3 regions of the Macrococcus psychrotolerans genome follow, and region 3 is predicted to be linked to each of the others. Evidence: riboswitches for the same ligand, from Rfam matches in the RefSeq annotation. Region 3 holds a riboswitch; each other region holds the start of a gene.
The links. Region 3 has a riboswitch for S-adenosylmethionine ahead of QA539_RS01030 (aminotransferase class I/II-fold pyridoxal phosphate-dependent enzyme). Riboswitches for the same ligand answer to the same signal wherever they lie in the genome.

Region 1: linked by a shared signal. The riboswitch ahead of QA539_RS07735 (hypothetical protein) and the one ahead of QA539_RS01030 (aminotransferase class I/II-fold pyridoxal phosphate-dependent enzyme) in region 3 are both predicted to bind S-adenosylmethionine.
Region 2: linked by a shared signal. The riboswitch ahead of QA539_RS09755 (hypothetical protein) and the one ahead of QA539_RS01030 (aminotransferase class I/II-fold pyridoxal phosphate-dependent enzyme) in region 3 are both predicted to bind S-adenosylmethionine.

The regions. Positions count from the first base shown of each region.
Region 1 is NZ_CP124591.1:1,514,265-1,521,353, forward strand. It holds gene QA539_RS07715 (thermonuclease family protein) at 17-814, opposite strand; gene QA539_RS07720 (hypothetical protein) at 939-1,139, shown strand; gene QA539_RS07725 (hypothetical protein) at 1,136-1,384, shown strand; gene QA539_RS07730 (hypothetical protein) at 1,508-2,038, opposite strand; SAM riboswitch class I at 2,137-2,238, shown strand; gene QA539_RS07735 (hypothetical protein) at 2,312-2,533, shown strand; gene QA539_RS07740 (zinc-dependent alcohol dehydrogenase) at 2,600-3,751, opposite strand; gene QA539_RS07745 (hypothetical protein) at 3,931-4,107, opposite strand; gene QA539_RS07750 (hypothetical protein) at 4,414-4,893, shown strand; gene QA539_RS07755 (helix-turn-helix domain-containing protein) at 4,903-5,115, shown strand; gene QA539_RS07760 (DUF3885 domain-containing protein) at 5,134-5,634, opposite strand; gene merA (hypothiocyanous acid reductase MerA) at 6,423-7,089, shown strand, end outside.
Region 2 is NZ_CP124591.1:1,857,708-1,864,796, forward strand. It holds gene QA539_RS09740 (EVE domain-containing protein) at 1-546, opposite strand, end outside; gene QA539_RS09745 (YeiH family protein) at 664-1,623, opposite strand; gene QA539_RS09750 (thermonuclease family protein) at 1,762-2,379, shown strand; SAM riboswitch class I at 2,422-2,521, shown strand; gene QA539_RS09755 (hypothetical protein) at 2,590-2,856, shown strand; gene QA539_RS09760 (LysM peptidoglycan-binding domain-containing protein) at 2,895-3,929, opposite strand; gene trhA (PAQR family membrane homeostasis protein TrhA) at 4,377-5,045, shown strand; gene QA539_RS09770 (TcaA NTF2-like domain-containing protein) at 5,083-5,829, opposite strand; gene QA539_RS09775 (hypothetical protein) at 6,091-6,261, shown strand; gene QA539_RS09780 (hypothetical protein) at 6,315-6,566, opposite strand; gene QA539_RS09785 (Rho termination factor N-terminal domain-containing protein) at 6,592-7,089, opposite strand, start outside.
Region 3 is NZ_CP124591.1:206,567-213,655, reverse strand. It holds gene QA539_RS01060 (AEC family transporter) at 1-243, opposite strand, end outside; gene QA539_RS01055 (metallophosphoesterase) at 277-1,338, opposite strand; gene ybaK (Cys-tRNA(Pro) deacylase) at 1,328-1,807, opposite strand; gene QA539_RS01045 (SE1832 family protein) at 1,895-2,053, shown strand; gene QA539_RS01040 (MFS transporter) at 2,135-3,280, shown strand; gene QA539_RS01035 (hypothetical protein) at 3,277-3,594, shown strand; gene QA539_RS01030 (aminotransferase class I/II-fold pyridoxal phosphate-dependent enzyme) at 3,629-4,792, opposite strand; SAM riboswitch class I at 4,850-4,950, opposite strand; gene QA539_RS01025 (efflux RND transporter permease subunit) at 5,015-7,089, opposite strand, start outside.

The DNA.
Region 1 (7,089 bases), 730 kb from region 3:
CCACTCAGGATTGCTTTTAGTTATTCTTCATCCATGGCTGGTATGCTACGTTTGATGCTTCACAAGCGAGCTTGTCATTATCACGATCATGTTTCTTGTTATAAGAGATATGATGAATTGTCACGCCATATGGATAGTATTTTTTCATTGCCGTACAATTTTTAAATGTCTTCGGTGCACCTTTACGGTATTTTGAAGTTGGATAGCCAGCTTTTGTTGCAGGCTGTTTCGCAACTGGTTTTGCAGCTGGCTTAGCTGCTGGTTTTGGTGCTTGTTTAACGACGGGCTTCTTCGGATTATAGATAAATCCTTCACCACGTGTATTCACATACCCAGGAATCGACCAGATACGAAGTTTCTTAGCCTTCGCAACCGACTCGGTTTTCTTAAGTGCATTTAGATAATACTTCTGAGAATAGACGTAGCCTATACGTGCATATCCTGAACGTACCATTTCATCATTGACTAAACGATTGTTGGCATATAGATATACAAGATGACGGCCATAACGGTCTGTCTTTTGATTGTTATCATACTGCATCGAAAGATTCGCATAACGTAAGTAGCTATCCAAATATTTCCCCGCTTCTACCGCATATGGCTGAACAGGTTTCTTTGGATCCTTCGATTCAGGTGTATCAATAAGCAACAAACGAAGTGTGATTGCTTTGTTACCTTGCTTAACGCGTACAGTATCACCATCAACTACTGATACAAACTTCACCGGAATTTTCTTTGAAATGGCGTGTGATTGAGTAGCTGGGTAAAAAGAAAACAATAATAATAAAATAGTAAAGATTTTAATACGCTTCATTTTTTCCTCCAGAATAATTTATTTTACTATTATTATAATCAACTTGTACGAAAAAGATAGACTATAATTTAATATTTTTTATTTTTTTGTTAAAATATAGAAAATAGTGTTAGGAGTCTTCATAATGGTGATTAAAGTCTTATTCTTATTCAACTTTATAATCATACCTATCGTTTGGGTCGCTGGCAGCTTGATATTTGCAGCGATAGGAAATAGAAGTTTATCAGAAGCATATGTCGATGGCCTCGGTGTATGTGCATTTTACTACTTCTTCTTAAGCGTGTTTGTATATATATTCTATATTAGAAAGAAGGTTCCGGAATGATTGAAGAGCAAAAGAAAAATAAAATTGAAATGGTACAAAATATATTCCTAGGGTTATTAGGACTTGGTTTAATAATTAAAATATTTATCCCTGTGTTTGAATATGTTATGGACATTGCAGCAGTTGGTTTAGTGACTACACTGCTTTATAAAGCAACGCTGGAAAAACATACAGGTAAAGCCTTTTTATATTCATTGCTGTTACTTTTAATATTTATATTAATATTTACACAACGTATGAATTAAAATAACCATCCCATAAATTATTTATGGGATGGTTATTTTTCACATATATCCACGCAATAATGCCAGACACGATATAGAGTACAATTATACTCTATGCGATTATAATTTTAATTGTCTTATTCGTTACTTACCATACCACTCTGCTTCCGATATCACTTCATTTATATCGAAGTCGTGTGCATATTCTCGTTCAAACTCACGCTTGATCCATTCAATGACTGATGTATCTTCAGAGATGATATCAATATAGAATGGACTGAGTCTAATGAAAGTCTGCTCGTTATACAAATAACTGATAAATGGATGGTTTTCTTTAACTTTCGTATATTTGATATAGTTTACCGCATCTGATTGACTCAGATGATTAATATTCGCCATCATCACTACTAGATCATAGTGATTCTGTTCTATCTTATATTCCTGATAATTTGAAATATTCAATACCGTCCATAATCTGAAATTACATTTATTGTAGGCACTTGATAAATATAATAAATTAACATCTCCACCAAAGATATGACCCACTAATCTTCGATATTTAAAATACGTTAAACGCGATTCGTAAAACCTCACGCGATGTTGATTCTTAAACTGCATGAATGGCGACAACTGTTTATTTAAAATATCATATCCAGCACTAATAATAGATGACATGGTGTCACTCCTTCCACTATAATCCATATTTTAATAATATATATAATTTTCAACTTTAGCAAAGTATGTTATAATAAATATACAAAAAAATAGCTCGTATCTTATTTAGAGTAGGTGGAGGGACTTGGCCCTATGAAACCTCAGCAGCAGGCTTATGCACTGTGCTAATTCCAACAAGATGTAATCTTGAAAGATAAGAAGTTCTTAACAAAGCTCTTCTTACTTTAAGATGAGCTTATTTTTATTGTAATCATTTTATAAGGAGTGTTTTGTATGAGAACAAGAGCAGATGTATTAGCAGAATTGTATGAGGTAAGAAAGAGAAAGCCGAATTCCTATGCTTCTAATATGCATAAGGTCGGCAAGATCAATGAGCTGGAACGTGAACTTAGAGAAATCGAAACAGAGCACCAGCTTCCTTCCGTCAGTAAAGAACGAGAGAAGAAAATAGAGTTTGTCGTAGAGGGCCTGAAGATTACGATAGAGCATATATAGAAAAAGGAAATCTCAGTGATTGATCATCACTGAGATTTCCTTCTATATTTAAACGCTTGCTATCATCTATTCAGGCTTAAGTATAACTTTGATATTGTTGTCTTTCTTCTTATCGAATACTTTATAAGCTTCATCAGCTTTTTCTAGTGGGAAAGTATGGGTGATGATCTCTGTAGGATCAAATACTTCGTCTTTAATCATCTGATAGAGTTTAGGCATTAAGTGAATTACAGGTGCTTGTCCACTTGTCACCCTAACGTTACGGTTAAAGATCAGATCAAGCGGGAAATTATCTGCAGGAGTACCGTAGATTCCCGTAAGCTGGATTGTACCAAATTTTCTTACAGATTCAGCAGCTGTAATGATCGGGCTAATTGTGCCACGTTGCTGAGAACGTCTTGATAACTTCGGTTCTGGACTTGATTGTTGCCCGTCCATACCTACACAGTCAATGACAACATCTGCGCCACCTTGTGTCTTTTCTTTAAGCAACTTTCCAATTTCTTTCTCTTCATCAAAGTTATACACTTCAGCACCGTTATACTTTTTCGCATGATCAAGACGGTGTTGTACATTATCGATTGCAATAACTCTTTCAGCACCTTTTAATTTTGCGAACTTCTGTGCCATTAATCCAATAGGACCACAACCTAACACAATTACAGTGTCTCCTGGTTTAACGCCTGCATGTTCTACACTCCAGTATGCAGTAGGTGCAACGTCTGATAAGAATAATACCTGCTCATCCTTTAAGTTATTATCTGGCACCTTAAATGAAGAGAAGTCAGCATGTGGTACTCTTAAATACTCTGCCTGTCCACCCCAATGATTGCCATGAAGGTTACCGAAACCAAATAATCCGCCGTTATCTAACTTCCAGTTAGCAGGCGTCTCATTAGAATTATCACATTGAGATTCCATGTCATGCTGACAGTAGAAACATTCACCACAGCCAATATTAAAAGGAATAACGACACGATCACCCTTCTTCAGGTTCTTTACATCCTTACCTACTTCTTCGACAATCCCCATAGGTTCATGTCCGATAACAAAACCAGGTTCCATGAATAAGTCACCTTGGTGATATAAATGTAAATCTGATCCACAAATACCTGAAGCTGTTATCTTAATAATCGCATCAGTGGATTCGATAATCTTAGCATCTTCGACTTCTTTCGTTACCATCTTCTTGTGTCCTTGATAAGTTACTGCTTTCATATATAGAAACCCCCATCTAGTACAAATTTTGAATCTGTTACTATATACCTCTTTTACATATTTCAAAACATGTATTTTATGAAAGTGTATGCCTAAGCAAGCATACAATAGAAGAGAGACGGTGGCGGAGTAAGTAAGAAAATTTAAAAGTAAGGATTACTGTTACTATCATAATATCTTTATTTCTTTAAATTCCTAGCATCATTAAAATCCGCTCCACCAAAGGCCGCTTTTTCATAAGTTTCGTCTTCTCTCCCCTTTAGACCCGGTGCATCAAAATCAGTATTACCCGTGCGGCCAGCAGGATTATGTTCACCATGGTGCTTTGGTGGCCAGTTATTATTTCTCTCGGTCATAATATTTTCTCCTTTGCATTTAAAATTTAAATTTCATATATTGTATTGAAAGTAAAAATTAAAACACAAATTGTAACTATCCTATATTTATTACATTAAAATAAATTTCATATTATACGATAATTTTCAATCTACAACAATGATTTATCAGCCATTTGTACAGTCCACCTAAATAGATAGTCCCATAAAAATATTCCCGCTTTCGATATCACATATATAATTTTTTATCGAAAAACAATAAATTTATTGTTTTTCGATAAATATAATGTTATATTTTTATTGATAAACGATAAAGGAGAGATTTTAATGAATAAAAGTATCACATCTTTAAAGTTCACAAAGTACTTTGTAATTTTAGCATTTATTGTCACACTACTTACTTCTATAGTGACGATTTCAGAATTCTTCTCAAATTCAATTAGTAATGATCTATGGCATTTTTCAAATCGAGGTTTATATTACTTTGGAATCTATATTATTCAATGCATAATTTTATTAATGATTTTAATATTCACTTTTCAACTTATGCAAAAAGTGGATATTGCAGATTATTTTAATACAATCAATCATGATAAATTAATGCTCATTGCGATATTAACGATTGGCTATGGAGGTCTTAACTTAGCTAAGAAATATCTTAATGCATCTGTAGAATATTCAACATTATTAAATACTACAGTAGAAACAAATCTGTTATTATTTATTTTAGGTATAGTAATTCTTTCTTCACTATTTATATACGAAGAATCAAAAAAAATTAAAGAAGAAAACGACTTAACAATATAGGTGTATACTATGATCAAAATAAAGTTAGATGAAGTATTAAAAGAGCGAGGTGTTTCTTTAACTGAATTATCAAAGGCGGTTGATGTTACAATCGCAAATCTATCCATATTAAAGACTGGAAAAGCAAAGGCAGTTCGTTTTAGCACTTTAGAAGCAATATGCGACTATCTTGATTGTCAGCCTGGTGATATTATTGTCAATGAAAAGAAGGTATCTGAGTAATTTTCAGATACCTTCTTTTCATTTCTTATATATGACAACGCCCCGATCATCATAGGGGTAGTAAAATATATCTTCATCTAAATTTGTAATTATTGTTAAAACAGATGCTTTTCTAAAGGTTTGAGATTCATACGCAAAATCTTGATAACAAATATCTTTAACTAATTTTTGTAAATTCAAATCACGTTTGTTAATAATATATGCATATTGATGACAATTATCACTTAGTTCATTATGATAGAGACTAAAATTAAATCGTTCAAATTGCTTAAAATACTTTATTAAATTTAAACGATAATACCTATCTTTATATGCAACACAAAATATTATCTTTATCTGTTCAACATCTTTGAATAAAACATGAAAATAATCCGCCATTTCAAATCTTACCTGTTCAAATACAGCGTGATTGAGTTTATCATTATCTATAAAACGACTTTGATTTTTTACGAGTTCAATATGTTCGAAATCTAAATTTTGTTCGATAATATCTCTGGACATAAGTTGATAGTAATCCATAAAGCCTCCAATGCCTGTTATGTTATTACATATATATTAATTTGAATCAATTTTAAGTTGGAGATTTCCTATGCGCAAACTAGAGGTTGTCCCGTATAATTCTGACGAGACATAATATCCTAGAATAAAAGTAAAACTATTATATATACTATATGCATTAGCTAATGAATTAAACTTTTCTATCGATTTATTTTCCTAACATTATATTCTTTAATAATAATTAAAACTATTATGAAAAACACTAAAAAGGGAATAACATTATTAGATATTTCATACCATTCCCACACATTTCCTGTAGTTAAATAGCTCATTAAAAATTGAATGAGTATAATACTGAAAAATCCTCCTAAACCAGTGTAAACAACATCTTTATTTGTTTTCATACTTAATAAACATTCCTTTATATTTTTATATATAATTATAAACACATTTGTTAAAATATCACAATTTTATTTTTTGAATATTAACTCCTCTTACATTACTTCTCTATGTTCTATAAAAGCTTCTGCCAATGCCTATATATGTTCCTTATACTTTAAACTTCTATCCTCCCTATACAATGTAAAAATTTGAATAGAAGCTAAATTACAATTATCATCTAATTTATCATTTTTATTAAAATACACTGGAATTAGAAAGTGCAGGCGATTCACGGGGATGAGTTATTAGTTGAATTTAAAAAACTTATATGTTTAAATGTAACTATTAAAGTTACATTTAAACAATGGATTATCATCAAAATATTTATTTTTGATTTACATGAACTTACTTATTGACGGAGGGATAAAATGAAAAATTATGATTTATTAATTTTAGGTTTTGGTAAAGGTGGTAAAACACTCGCAAAAGCAGCTTCATCTCTAGGAAAAAAAGTGGCAGTTGTTGAGCAGTCAAAAAAAATGTATGGTGGCACATGTATCAATATCGGATGTATACCATCTAAAACATTGGTACACGAAGGTTTACATCATAAATCATTCAATCAGGCATTTGAGCGCAAGGACGAAGTTGTATCTGCTCTTAATGAAAAAAATTATCATAATTTAGCAGATGATGAAAATATAACAATATTAGATTATACGGCTAAATTTAAATCTAATACTGAAGTATATTTATTAGATAATCAAGGTAACGTTGTAGATACATTAACAGCAGACAAGATTGTCATAAATACTGGTGCAACTCCTGTTATTCCTGATATTCAGGGGATTAAAGAATCGAAATACTTATATGATTCCACAGGAATTATGAATCTAAGCAAACAACCGAAACGACTAATCATTATCGGTGGCGGCTATATTTCATTGGAATTTGCTTCTATGTTTTCTAATTTCGGCACAGAAGTTACCGTGTTAGAAGCTAGTGACAAACTAATGGTAAAAGAAGATGAGGAAATCGTATCACATGTAATTAAAGATTTAGAGGATAAGGGTATAAAATTCGAGCTTAGTGTTC
Region 2 (7,089 bases), 390 kb from region 3:
GATAATGACCTTATCTTCTGGTTGCATCTCTCCATAATGTTTATAGCCTAAACGATGTACACCGTTAACGTTGCTGACATAAATGGTATACTCCATACCTGATTCAAATGGTATTTCTTCTTTCATTAAGAAGTAACGGTTAATTTTTTCTTTATACTGGCCGACATTAATAATTTTGTTATAGTCCGCTTCTGAGATCGGATTCAGCAACTGCTCTTTCATGCTTTGTATCGTCTCTTTTAAATTTTCATCTCGAATTAAATAGTCTTTCGTAAAAGGTGCAAGCTTTGTATCATATTTAAAATGAATTTTAATTTGTCCACGTCTTGGCTCTTCGACTTTAAGTACTTCTCCAGCCCCAAGTAAACCAATTTTATTTTGTACAAGGTAAAAGATGACGCGATCTCCAGGGTTTGCACGTTTAAATGCCTGGTATCCCTCATTCGGATTAAAATGCACTGTCGAATCAAAAACTGAGACTTGGTTCATCAAATCCTCAAAATGATTAAATCTATTATAACCGCAATTCAACCAAAAATAATTCACACAAATTCCTCCTAAATCCACTTATAATTCTTTTTATTTTACATTATCCTTCTTAAATAATACTGCAAGAAACGCAAGTAACACTGAAAATGACAGTTTCTTTTTCATTATACTCACCTACCATATATGTAATACTTGCTGCATGACTAAACTCATTACGATTACAACCATCCATGTGATTGCACCTAACGCTAGCGGTTTGATACCAACTTTGAAAAACTTGCCTATATCTACCGTCATACCTATTCCAGCTAAAGCTGTACTCATTAAGAATGTAGATAAAGTCTTAATATATGATGTGATATATTCCGGTATCGGAATAATACTTGCAACGATACTCGCTATGAAAAAATACAATATAAACCAAGGGAAGACCTTTTTTAAATTTACAGAGGATTGACCTGCCTGCAATAATGCGAATATTAAACAAATCGGTACTATCATAAGTGCACGTACAAGTTTGACGACCGTTGCTGTATCTCCAGCATCCTCACTAAATGCATAACCTGCTGCAACTACACTACTCGTATCGTTTATCGCTGTACCGGCAAAATATCCAAAGCCTGTATCACTAAATTGTAACCAGTGACCGACTGTCGGAAAGACAAATACTGCAATAATGTTAAATAGGAAAATTGTAGCAATAGAAAATGCAATCTCTTCATCTTTCGCTTTAATTATTGGACTTACTGCTGCAATTGCTGATCCCCCACAAATTGCTGTGCCTACGCCAATTAAAGTACTTAAACGCTGATTAACACCAAATAACTTGCCCACTAAAACACCCACACTTAAAGCGGCAGCGATGCTCGTGATGATGAGCGGAAAGGATGATGCACCTAGACTCAATGCTGCTTTAAAACTAAGCGTAAATCCCATCAGAATAATGCCGTATTGAAGTAACTTCTTACCACTATACTTAATACCTTCTTCATAAGGTGCTGTATTTATTAAATTGCCTATGATTATACCAATAATAATACTGAAGATCATACTACCAACTAACGGGAAAATATAACCCAAGTATGTGGCAATCAGTGCGACCAATAGACACAAAAACACTCCTTTAACCTTCATCACATCGCCTCCACTTTCTAGTTGAGTCTATTATATCTAACATGTGATGATATCTAAAGCACGAATTCATTATACCTATTGATTACGAACGTATGTTTGTTTATAATTAAAGGATATTGCTAAAAACGAGGTTTTAAATTGAATTTATTATTATTGTTTCTCACATTAAACTTTTCATCCTTTCAAAGTGATATGCCAAAGGTACCGGCGACCTTCGATCGTGCTATTGATGGAGACACAGTTTCATTGAAAATTAATAACCGCAAAAAGACAGTCCGTCTATTACTCATTGATACGCCTGAGTCAAAAAAACCAAATACACCCGTTCAGCCATATGCTCTTGAAGCGGCACGTTATACAGAATCACTTGTAAAGACTTGCGATCTTAGTGTCCAATACGACACAAAAGGGAAGAGAGATCGATACGGGAGAGAGTTAGTCTATCTTTACTGTGGTAATACAATGATTAATGAACAGCTGGTCAGACAAGGATACGCTCGAGTCGGCTATGTGTATCAACAGAAAGATTATTTAAATCGAATGCTGGCGGCAGAACGAAAGGCCAAAGCTGAAAGTTTAAAAATATGGTCTCTTAAAGGATATGTGAACGTTGACGGAGAAGGTTTTAATTCTACTAAAGAAGAAAGACAGCAAGAGACAGATATTATGCTGAAGATTAGAGAATCACTGCATCGCATACTAGATGCAGCGATAGATGGATTAATCAAAGGAATAAAGTCCGCCTTCACATCATAAGAAAATATGTTATAATGGAATAGAAAATAATTAAATAACGCATTCTTATAAAGAGAGATTGAGGGACAGGCCCAATGATATCTCAGCAACCGGTTCGCAAGAACACGGTGCTAATTCCTGCGGAGTAATCCGACTATAAGAACCTTACAACGCTTCTTATAGGAGGCGTTGTTTTTTTATCTTCAATACAATAAAAAGGGAGCGTTAATCATGAGAAATTTAGAAGATTATAGAGCATTAAAGCAGGAACTCACAAAATGGAACAGCATTACACCAACTAGTTATGCAGCGAGCATTGCACGAACAAACAAAATAAAAGAACTGAAACGCCAACTCGGTAATGATCAGTATGATGAGGCAGATGCACGTAACGATGAATTTCTATTACGCCATGAAATCAAATCGTTACATATCGAACTCGCACGAATCGAAAAACAACTCATCGATAAGTATCAAGCACTTCACAGTATTTCCTAAGCAGAATAAAATAAGAGATAGCAGACGCTATCTCTTTTTTAATGTATAAATACATATCTTGATACTTGCCATTGATTAAGCGTACGGTAACCAATCACCCCTACACCCGTTGCATAGTTCATCTCTGAAACAAGAATCGTGCCATCTGCGTTTACTCTTTCAACAAAAGCAACATGTCCATAATATCCATCAGACGTTTGTGCAATCGCACCATAGGCCGGCGTTTTATTTACAGTATAACCGTCTTTAATCGCACCATTTGCCCAATTACGTGCATGCCACCAATAAGTAGAAATTCCTTTTCCCATGGATGCTCGTTTATTAAACACGTACCATGTACATTGTCCGTTATCATATAAATTAGAATGTGCAAATACCGGTGTAACGAAATTGGTAACTGTAGTTGAAACAGGCGCATGTGATGCTACCGGACGCACAGTAGGTGTGCTTTGTACTCCATTACCTTTAACAACTAATCTCTGATTCGGAAATATTAAATCTGATGTCAGACCATTCAATGATTTAAGTTGTGCAACGGTGATGCCATAACGATTAGCAATTAAAGATAAATACTCACCAGGCTTCACAACATGGGATGTTGCATTACTTGTCACTGCAATTGGCCTTGTTGTGGATACTGCCGTTGTCGTTGTAGTTCCAGATACTTTAAGTCTTTGCCCAGGAAAAATTAAGTATCCTGTTAAATTATTCAGACGCATAAGTTCATTTACAGATGTATTGTAACGATACGCTATCAAAGATAAGCTATCTCCAGATACTACAGTATGTATCTTCCCACCACTCTGTACTGCAGGACGATTCACTGTTTGTACAGTAGTTGGTCTTGTATTGCTTACAGATCTTGATACTTGTAATGATTGATTCGGAAAAATCAAATTTGAAGACAAGTTGTTCAGTGTCTTAAGTTGAGCAACTGATGTGTTATATTGATTGGCAATAGACCATAGTGATTCCCCAGCTTTGACTCTGTGTTCCGCTGCGTCTGCTTGGTAAGAATAAGCTGATGCGGCGGCTGTAGCTGTTATAGCAGCGAAAGTTAATTTCTTCTTCATACAAGTCCTCCGTATAATAATTGTTAAAAAATAAGATATTTATATTATTACACAAAATATATATGCATAATATTACAGTTTCCTTTCAATTTTAAAGTTTTCTCCAAAAACGAACTATTTTAGCACATATACCTATTAAAACATTTAGCTTTGAAAAACGTTGATATATCAATAATTAGATCGATTCATTAAAATAAAGCCATTATAATATTTCGACATTTTTTAAGTATCTCAATAACAATCTTTACATTTCCTTGTTACGATAAGTATTAATAATACAATATTCTGATTAAATTTTATTGTTTTACTATCATATCAATAAAACTTGTAACAATTTTGCAATATTATATATGAGGTTCATTATTTTATCATTTTATGGCTAATTTTCGTATCTATTCGTTAACCATGATATAATTGTCTCATCATTTAAGAAAAAGGATGAATTGTATGAAGCCTACTGCACCAAAATATAATTTCCATGACATAAAAGAACTAAAATTCGGAGAAGAAATTGGTAACTCTGTATCTCATGGTGTGCCTGCCCTACTCATCTTATTTACTCTTCCTTATTTTGCGGTACAGTCATATGTACAGCACGGTAGCCTTTTTTCTTTCGGTATCAGTGTGTTTTTAATCAGCATATTCCTAATGTTTATCTCATCATCTATCTATCACTTAATGCCACCGAAGTCTGTTCATAAATTAGTGATGAGAATCATAGATCATGCGATGATCTATATCGCTATCGCCGGCACATATACACCTGTCGCATTAAATCTGGTTGGAGGGAAGCTCGGCATCACAATTATGATCACCCAGTGGGTTATTACTATTGTTGGTATCGTCTATAAGGCAACAGCAAAACATGTGAATCCAAAAATTAGCCTTGCCATGTACTTAGGAATGGGCTGGCTTGGTGTCCTACTGTTTCCATCGTTAATCAGTAAAGCAAGTTTGACTTTTATACTGCTCATCATCGCCGGTGGGTTAATGTATACGATAGGTGCATGGTTCTATGCACAGAAAAACCGTCACTACTTCCATATGATCTGGCATTTCTTTATAATCCTAGGTGCTTTATGTCATTTCATCGCTTTGCTTTATTTTATACAATAAATAAACGTGACACGAGCAAACACTCGTGTCACGCTTGTTATTCTCCGACTAGCAATCCATTATGTTTATATATTTTAAACGTCTGGATTAAAAAATTATTATGTTTATCTATTGCTTTCACTTTGAAATAACTGCCACCTGCATCTTCTTCATCATTTCCAGCAATTAAGACGACCTGTTTATCTGGATTCTCTTTTATTAAACGTGCCATATGTTCTGTTCTGACTTTTTCTATTGCGCCATCAATATTTGCAACTTGCTGTGTGCGCTGTTTTACTACAGGCGTCACACTATAATCATTAAAGTCGTAAACCTCCATTCTTTTATGTTTTTTATTATAAGAGAGATCATATACAGTGACCACTTTACTTTCAATATTATTTGTTCCATTAGATTTCATTATTCTTGATACCTTTACATGGACGTGATGCTTATTATCTTCTTCTATAGATTCAATGTTATATGATCGAATCTGATAATTATCAAACATACCTGTCTTCAGTTTATTTTTAATATACTTATCCGCTTCTGAACCCGCTTTAATATAAGGCTGAATTAATTGATATTTACGTATATTATATGCTTCCGGCATTTTCCTCATCAATTGCTTCATTGTTGACTCAGCAAGATCCTTATATGCTACTTTATAAATCTGCTTAACAGGTACACTTTCCTGTGCATTTGTCGTACTTTTTTTCACTGTCTTACTTATTTGATTGTCATCTTGACTGCATGCTGTAAGTAATAATATTATTAATGGCCATTGATACTTTATTAATTTCATAAGCATCCCCCTTTATTAGCTTTATAATATCACAATCTTCTCAACTTCTGATCTGTGACATTTATCACGCAAATATATTGTGCAACATCATATTTTTATATTAATGTATTATTTTTTCATTTTACATGTTATATTCTAATAAAATAGAAGGAGGTGCCTACGATAGAAGCATTAAAAGCCTATGAAATCTTCGATCGTTTTAATAATAAATGGAGCTGTACTATATATAGAAATTTACAGTACCAGGAGGCCCCTTCTTTTATGCGATTGCGTTGTAGTGCGCTCAACTATAATCGTATCATGGAAACAAATAATGACGAACAAACTTTACTTCGATTATTACGTTATATTACAATTTATCTCGACGAACTCCAGTTTGTGAGTCATGATACTGTGCGACTAGTAGATGTCTCTCCTTTACCTGAACAATAAAAAATTGTGAAGAATATCCAACATTCTTCACAATTTTTTATTTCATAATGCGATTAACCTCCAAAATACAGTGAACTAAATAATATAAGCAGTATAAGATCGAACACGTGTCTGAACATATTTTCTTTAAATGCATTTCTATCGAGACTATCTAGTAATCCTAATATCAATAGTGCTGCGAAAGATAATACGATTAATAAATTCAGGTTTACTTGTGTTACTAATCTTATGATAATCATAAAAATAACAGCAATATTTAATATATTATATGCTCTATTCCAAATTGTTGTAGTTGTTTTATTCAAAGGTACTTTTCCTCCTCAGTGTATATTATTTCTTCTTTCTTTTTTTCTTTTTCTGTTTAACCTGAACGACTTTACGTTCCTTTTTCTGCTGTGTCTTATGCCCATTTAAAGACCAAAGACGTGTATCAATGATCGCACGAACGATATACTCAGGTAATGTAAGATCCTCTACTTTTAAAAATCCACTATTTTCAATCTGCTGTATATGCTTCAATATGAATTCCGGTGTATCATTTGCACGTAGACCAAATATAATTGTGTCTGTGATTAATTGTGCTGTATATGTTCCTCTATATTCTTCTGTTACCATGTCATCTAACAATGTTCTCAGTGCCTCTATCGCTTCTGATGGTTCAGTAAAGTAAGGATCTTTGTAGTTCAGAAACTCCGATTCAGTAGCTGGCTCATAGTACTTCTTACCATGCGTTAAAGCTTTCATATTCAAGTTAACTTGTGCTAAATCGCGATGTTTAACACTTCTATGTTGAATTAAATCTTTATATTCAGGTAATAGGCGTGTTAT
Region 3 (7,089 bases):
GAGAAATAGAATGATAACAATCAGTTTAGCGATAACAACATAGATTACCATAATTACAGGCAAGAGCATTAAAGAAGGTTCAATCTTAACGCTGCTTAATGTTACGATGACCAATGAGGGCAATGTTAAATTGAAGATAAGTTTAGCAATAACACCGCCTTCTTCTTCTTTTATATAGTTTAGGCGCTTCATTAAATATCCTGTTAATATTAAAGCGATAATCATTATAAATGTCTGTGTCACAAATCAGCCTTCTTTCTGTATTGATGTACGTATCTATTCCAGTACTTCTTCCGGAACAAACCCAACAATACCATTTTTCTTAATCTGAACATAACCTGTATAACGCTGAATCACGCTGACGAACGCTCCAGCTTCTACCGTGTGGAAATAATCTGTATAATCATCTTTTAATCGTTGTGCTTCGAAATCGATGAATTCGGTTTTCACCATACAACCATCGTGTTCACCACACTCACAATAAGTAAAATATTCATCCCCTTCAAAAGCTGTAATATTGTAATCAGGATAGGTAAAGCTATGCGGCATTTGAAGTCCTGGATCAAATGACTGGATAACCATACATTGTTCATAATCATCAACAAACGTTGTGTGCAATGTCCCATCTGATTCGATGATGAGTCCATTCAGCTGACCACTTGTCTTGACCTGATTACCCCCATCAATGGCAATTGTATTGTGATTCGGATGGATTTTAATATTATGTTGGTATACCCCTTGTTCGACAAAGTTACAAGCAGGGAAATGACCCACTACTACTGTCTTCTCAAGTTGATGTGGTTGGTTATAGAAAAATGGCATATTCAGCGCATCGCGCTCTGTCGTCTCCATATAATCTTCATCGACTCCTGCGTGCACAAATATATAATCTTCAGTTTCTATCATCAACGGCAAATCTTTCACTACATTATGAAGATGTTCAAATTTCGTTCTAAGCTCTTTCGCCAGTTCATCTTGTGATGAATAGTCGTCTCGTGTCTTTCCTAACTGCTTCAGCATCTCATGAACAATCGTATAGCGATACTCCATATAGTCATATAGAAATGCTTCTTCCAGTTCATCGAATATTTTATCGCAATTACCTAATGTCATATATACATTGCCCTGCGCCATTAGACGTTCTACATATGTAATCATTTGTATACTGTCGGGTCCCTTATCTATAATATCACCATTAATTATAAGAATATCTTCGTGTGAAAAATCCACCTTCTTCAATAATTGTTCTAATAAATCTGGCCTTCCATGTACATCACTCGTGACAATCGTACGTTTATTTCTTATATTTAATTTTAGATAATTGTCTTTAATCCTCATGTGTAATCGGGCTCACTTTCGCATGAATAAGATTGACTAATGATTGAAGCGGTACTTGCATCTGTATTCCTCGTTGTCCTGCACTCACAATAATCTCTTCAAACTGCTCTGCACTACTATCGATAACTGTCGGAAACAGCTTCTTCATCCCCACAGGTGAACACCCCCCACGAATATAACCCGTTAATTTCTCAAGATTATTTACAGGCAAGAGTTCAAGTTTCTTCTCCCCGACAACTTTACTCATTGATTTAAGGTCTAACGTTGCTGCAACAGGAATAACTGCAACATAATAATTTAATTTCCCGTGCAATACTAATGTTTTAAATACTTGAGCATAAGGTTTATCAATTTTATTTGCGACTGTAACACCGTCTAACTCATCCGTCACTTCATATGTATATGTTTCATATGTTATCTTCTTTTGATCTAGCTTTCTTAACGCATTTGTCTTAATTTTCTTTGTCATGATGTATACCTCCAAATCTTTGTTTCTTTATTATATTATCATTTTAAGGTATATTTCATATATAAAGTGAGCGAAAGGAAGGATATTATGGATCTTAACCAGCAACTTTTAGAGCTAAAAGAAGAATATATGCGTATTCAAAACGATTTAGAAAAAGTAGAGTCTACTGGTCAGGCTTCTCCACGACTAGAAGAGAAACTTGTTGAAATCGAAAATCAGATTGCACAAGTAAGGGCACAACTGTAAGTGCTCTTTTTTATTATAAAAATATAGGATTTAAGCTTAACTTTCGCTACAATAGTACTATAGCTTTAAGGAGGGCATTCAATGAAACAACAATTTAAACTGCTGATGATGATTCAGTTCTTTATATACTTTGGATTCAGTATTGTAATACCTGTAATACCTGCTCTAGTACATAGTTTAAATTTAAATGCATTTCATATGGGGTTACTGCTTGCCTCTTATTCCATCGTTTCATTTATTGTAGCACCAGTCTGGGGGTATCTATCCGATAAATATGGTCGTAAGAAAATATTGATCATCGGACTTATTGGTTTTACTTTAAGCTTCGTATTATTCGGATTATTTATCGATAACTTACCTATGCTTTATACCTCTCGAATTCTTGGAGGGCTATTCTCAGGGGCATGCTTCTCTACTACGACGAGCATGGTCAGTGATATGACCACACATGAAGAGCGCAACAAATATATGGGACTCATGGGGATGATGATTGGACTTGGATTTATATTCGGTCCAGCAGTTGGAGGACTACTATCTGGAATCAGCTATCAGATTCCGTATTTCGCAACTGCTGCAATATTAACCGTTATTGCTTTGTTCTGTCTATTCACTATTAAGGAAACATTACAGCATTCTAGTGATACAGAACAGACTACTGTGAACACTAAACTGTTAACTCCGGCAATCTATATGCTCTTATTATCAACATTTATTGTGACGTTTACGATGAGTGGGATGGAGAGCTCATTTCAGCTCTTTGAAATAGAGAAGATTAATATTACTGCAACACAAATGGGAATGCTCTTTATGATTGGCGGGCTTGTTAATGCTGGATTACAAGGTGGGTACTTACGTAAAGTGAAGCACGGTCAAGAAAAACCAGTGATCATAACAGGACAATTGATTACAATTGTTGCATTTATTATGCTGCCTTTTTCCATGAATTTATTTTATGCCGGACTCTGTCTTGTGCTCCTTATGTCTGGTAATGCCCTTGTAAGAACATTACTGACGAGTCAATTGACGAAAGAAACTTCGAATAATAAAATGGGAAAACTTACTTCTATCAGTTACAGTATGGATAGTTTAGGTCGTATTCTCGGTCCTTTGTTATTTACTGCACTGCTTTCCAGAAATTTAGAAATGCCATTTTATTTCGGTGCACTCACTTCCGTACTTGGTTTAATCCTACTATTTATTTATTATAAGAAAGGAAGAGTCGTATGATTATATTAATTATTTTACTTATGATGATGTATCTGATCGTAAGTTATACAAGCATCTATATGATTAACATGCGTCTGCTGGATTTTTTAAGAATCATACTTGGTGCTGTGTTCGTTGTCTTCATCTTCGTTGCACTGATGCATCTTGGAACGATAAAGTTCTGGATTACATTACTTGCACTTTGTTTATTTTTAAATATAGAGATTTCTAACTATAAATTTAAGTTTAATGACCAGAAAGCAAAGCTAATTCTTAATCTCTTCTCTATCGTTATGGCGCTAATGATTATCGTACTTTGTGCGATATACCTATAAAATAAGAACTTACAAAGTAATGCTTTGTAAGTTCTTATTTTATATATAATTCTTTTGTATTTTTTAAGCGCTCAAGCAGTTCATCTATCAACAGATCATCAATCGCAAGTGAGATTCTAATGTAATTCTTACCGCGTGATCCAAACGGGATTCCTGGAGTTACTAATATTGATTCTTGCTTTAATAAATAATCTGTATACGCTTCCCCCTCAAAACCGTCTGGCACTCGTACCCATAAAAATATACCACCGTCCATCGGCTCAAATGGAATTTGAAGTTGTTTTAAATACGCTGTCACTTTATCGCGTCGTGCTTTAAATATATTGTTTTGACTTTCTAGATAAGGTTCTCCTAGTTCGAGCGCTGCTTTCGCTGCGTCTTGTACAACGCCCCACATACCAACTTGAGTATGATCCTGAAAATAGTTCAGAGCACTCACAATCTCTTTATTCCCTACAGCAAATCCGACACGTACACCGGACATATTAAAGCCTTTAGATAACGAATATATTTCTACAGCAACTTCTTTCGCATGAGGTGAAGCAAGAATGCTTGGATTCTTACCATTAAATCCAAAAGCAGCATAGGCAAAGTCATGGACGATCTTTGTTTCAGTATCTTTAAAACGCATAATTGTATCATCAAAGAATGCTTGAGTCGCTACTGCCCCAGTTGGATTAGATGGATAGTTAAGATAAATCAGCTTTGTATTATTAAGTTGCGCTTTATCTATATTATCAAAGTCAGGTAGGTAATGATTTTCAGGGTGTAATGGCAATTCATAATGTAATCCTCGAGCAAGCTTTACACCAGCAAGATAATCCGTATATCCAGGATTAGGGAGTAATACACCTTCACCAGGTTCAATGACACATGTAGGGATATGAACAAGACCATTTTTCGTACCATAAAGAATACAAATTTCATCATCCTCCAATGAAACATCATAGACATCTTTATAAAACTTCTGAATCTCTTTCTTCAATGCCTCCTTGCCACGGAATACGCCGTATCTATGGTTATCAGGATTGACAATGGCATCTTGTAAAGCTTTCAGCACCGTACGATCCACTTGTTGGTCAGGGATACCAACTGCTGTATTAATCAATGGTTTATCCCCGACTTCAAGCTTCCTACCCATCGTCTTACCAAAATAACTTTCAGGTATTGAACTTAATAATTTAGAACTCACAGACATTCGCTCCTTTTAAAATAGAAAAGCGTCATTGCTTCAGTAGCAATGACGCCGATGTGGCACTTATCTACCAAGCATATGCTTGCTGGATTTAGCACAGTACTTAAAGCCTGTTGCTGAAGTATCATAGGGCCAGTTCCCTCCACTTCTCTGGATAAGAAATATTTAATTGGTGATATCACTATAGTATAGTTCAAACAATACGTCAACTGTATTCAGAATATTTTATCTATTATCTTTAATATGCACACGTGTTGACGCATCATGCGTTGGTATAAATGGATTAATCTTTTTTTCATCTTTCGTAAATCTCTGCTTCAAGTTCATTAATATTTCATACACTACAGGGACAACGATTAATGTTAATAATGTTGAAGAAGTCAATCCACCGATTACTGTTACAGCAAGTGCCTTAGAAATAAGCACAGAGCCGTCTCCTCCAAACAGTAATGGTAACAATGCGCCTACTGTAGCAAGTGCAGTCATCAAGATTGGACGCACACGAGTCATCGCTGCTTCAAGCAATGCATCACGTGTTGATAATCCTTCTGCTTCTTTATTGATAACGCGATCAATCAGCACAATCGCATTCGTAACAACGATACCAATGAGCATGAGCATACCAATCATCGATGGTACAGAAAGCGTCTCCCCAAACGCGAGAAGTCCTAATATTACCCCGATAATCGTAAACGGTAACGAGAATAATATGGCAAGTGGCGCAAGTCCTCCTTTAAATGTCAGTACAAGTATCAGGTAAACGATTCCGATAGCGGCAAGCATCGCAAGTCCGAGTTGAGAGAAGCTCTCGCCGATATCTTCACTCGTTCCTCCAATATGTACATCAACATTTGAAGGGTGTTTTAATGCGTTTACTTTCTTTGCAACATCTTGTGTAGCCTGGCTAACATCTTTTCCTTTAATCTTACCTTCTACTGTAGCCGATATATTACCGTCTTCACGTTTAATTGTATCTGACGTCTTTCCTTCTTCAATCGTTACGACATCGCTCAACTTAATCTCTTTACCGAGTGGTGAAGTAATCTTTGTATTCTCTAATTTATCTTTTGTCCATTTTGATTCTTTTTCTTTTGTCAGAACAACATCTGTCGACTTGCCATTATCACCTATTTTAGTGACAACTTTATTATCACTACGTTGATTTAATGCCATTGCAATCTGACCTGCAGTTAGTCCGCGTTCAGATAACTTGTTATGATCTACCTTTAATGTATATGCATCATAACTATCCGTTAATGATGAACTTACATTCGTAACAGTATTAACGTCTTTCATTTCTTTCTCAAGCTGCTCTGTAACCGGTCTTATTTCATTCATCGATGGACCGTTAACAGTAACCGTTACTGTATTGGTCGAACCACCCGTTGCAAAATCCTGGTTCTTCCAAGTTCCTTCATGTTTGAAAGAAGCGATTTTGTTCAATACACGTTCCGCTTCACTTTCCCACTTTGGTGTATCCTTCTTATATTCAACCATCATTGCCATATCGTTAGTAGCAACCGGGTTAAATGGATTTTCTCCTCCAACTGAGTACTGAATATTTACTACATCGTTATTCTCAGCTAAAGTTTTCTGAACTTGCTCACCTTTTTTTACAACCTCTTCTTCAGTTTCACCAGGTTTAGGCTTGTAAGTTAATGCAAGAAACTTATCTTCCCCTGTTGAAATGAATGACGTCCCTAGAAATGGCGTTAAGAACAAGCTACCAAGGAGGAGACCGATACTTAATAGTGAGACGATAAGCTTATGTTTTAAAGACCATTCTAATACTTTATGATAGAAACTTGCAATACGCCCTACCTTTGCTTCATCATCATGATGCCCTTTAATACCATTCTTAAAGAATGTATGTCCAAGCATCGGTACAATCGTAATTGCAATTAATAATGAGGCCAACAATGCAAATACGACTGTATAAGCAAAAGGTCTAAAGATTTCACCGATAGAACCCGACACCAGTCCAAGTGGTAAGAATACTGCAATTGTGACCATCGTCGAACTCATAATCGGTATAAACATCTCTTTAGTCGCGCTGCTAATTAACTCAGAACCACTCAATTTCTCTTTAGGGTCAGACATACGTCGGAATATATTCTCGATAACGACGATAGAGTCATCAATAACACGGCCAATTGCAACTGTCATCGCTCCAAGTGTCATAATATTAAGTGAAATATCCATCTGTTTAAGGATTAACATTGCCATTAATATAGACATCGGAATGGATACGACCGCAATCATCGTTGAACGGATATTTCTTAGGAACACGAGTATCATGA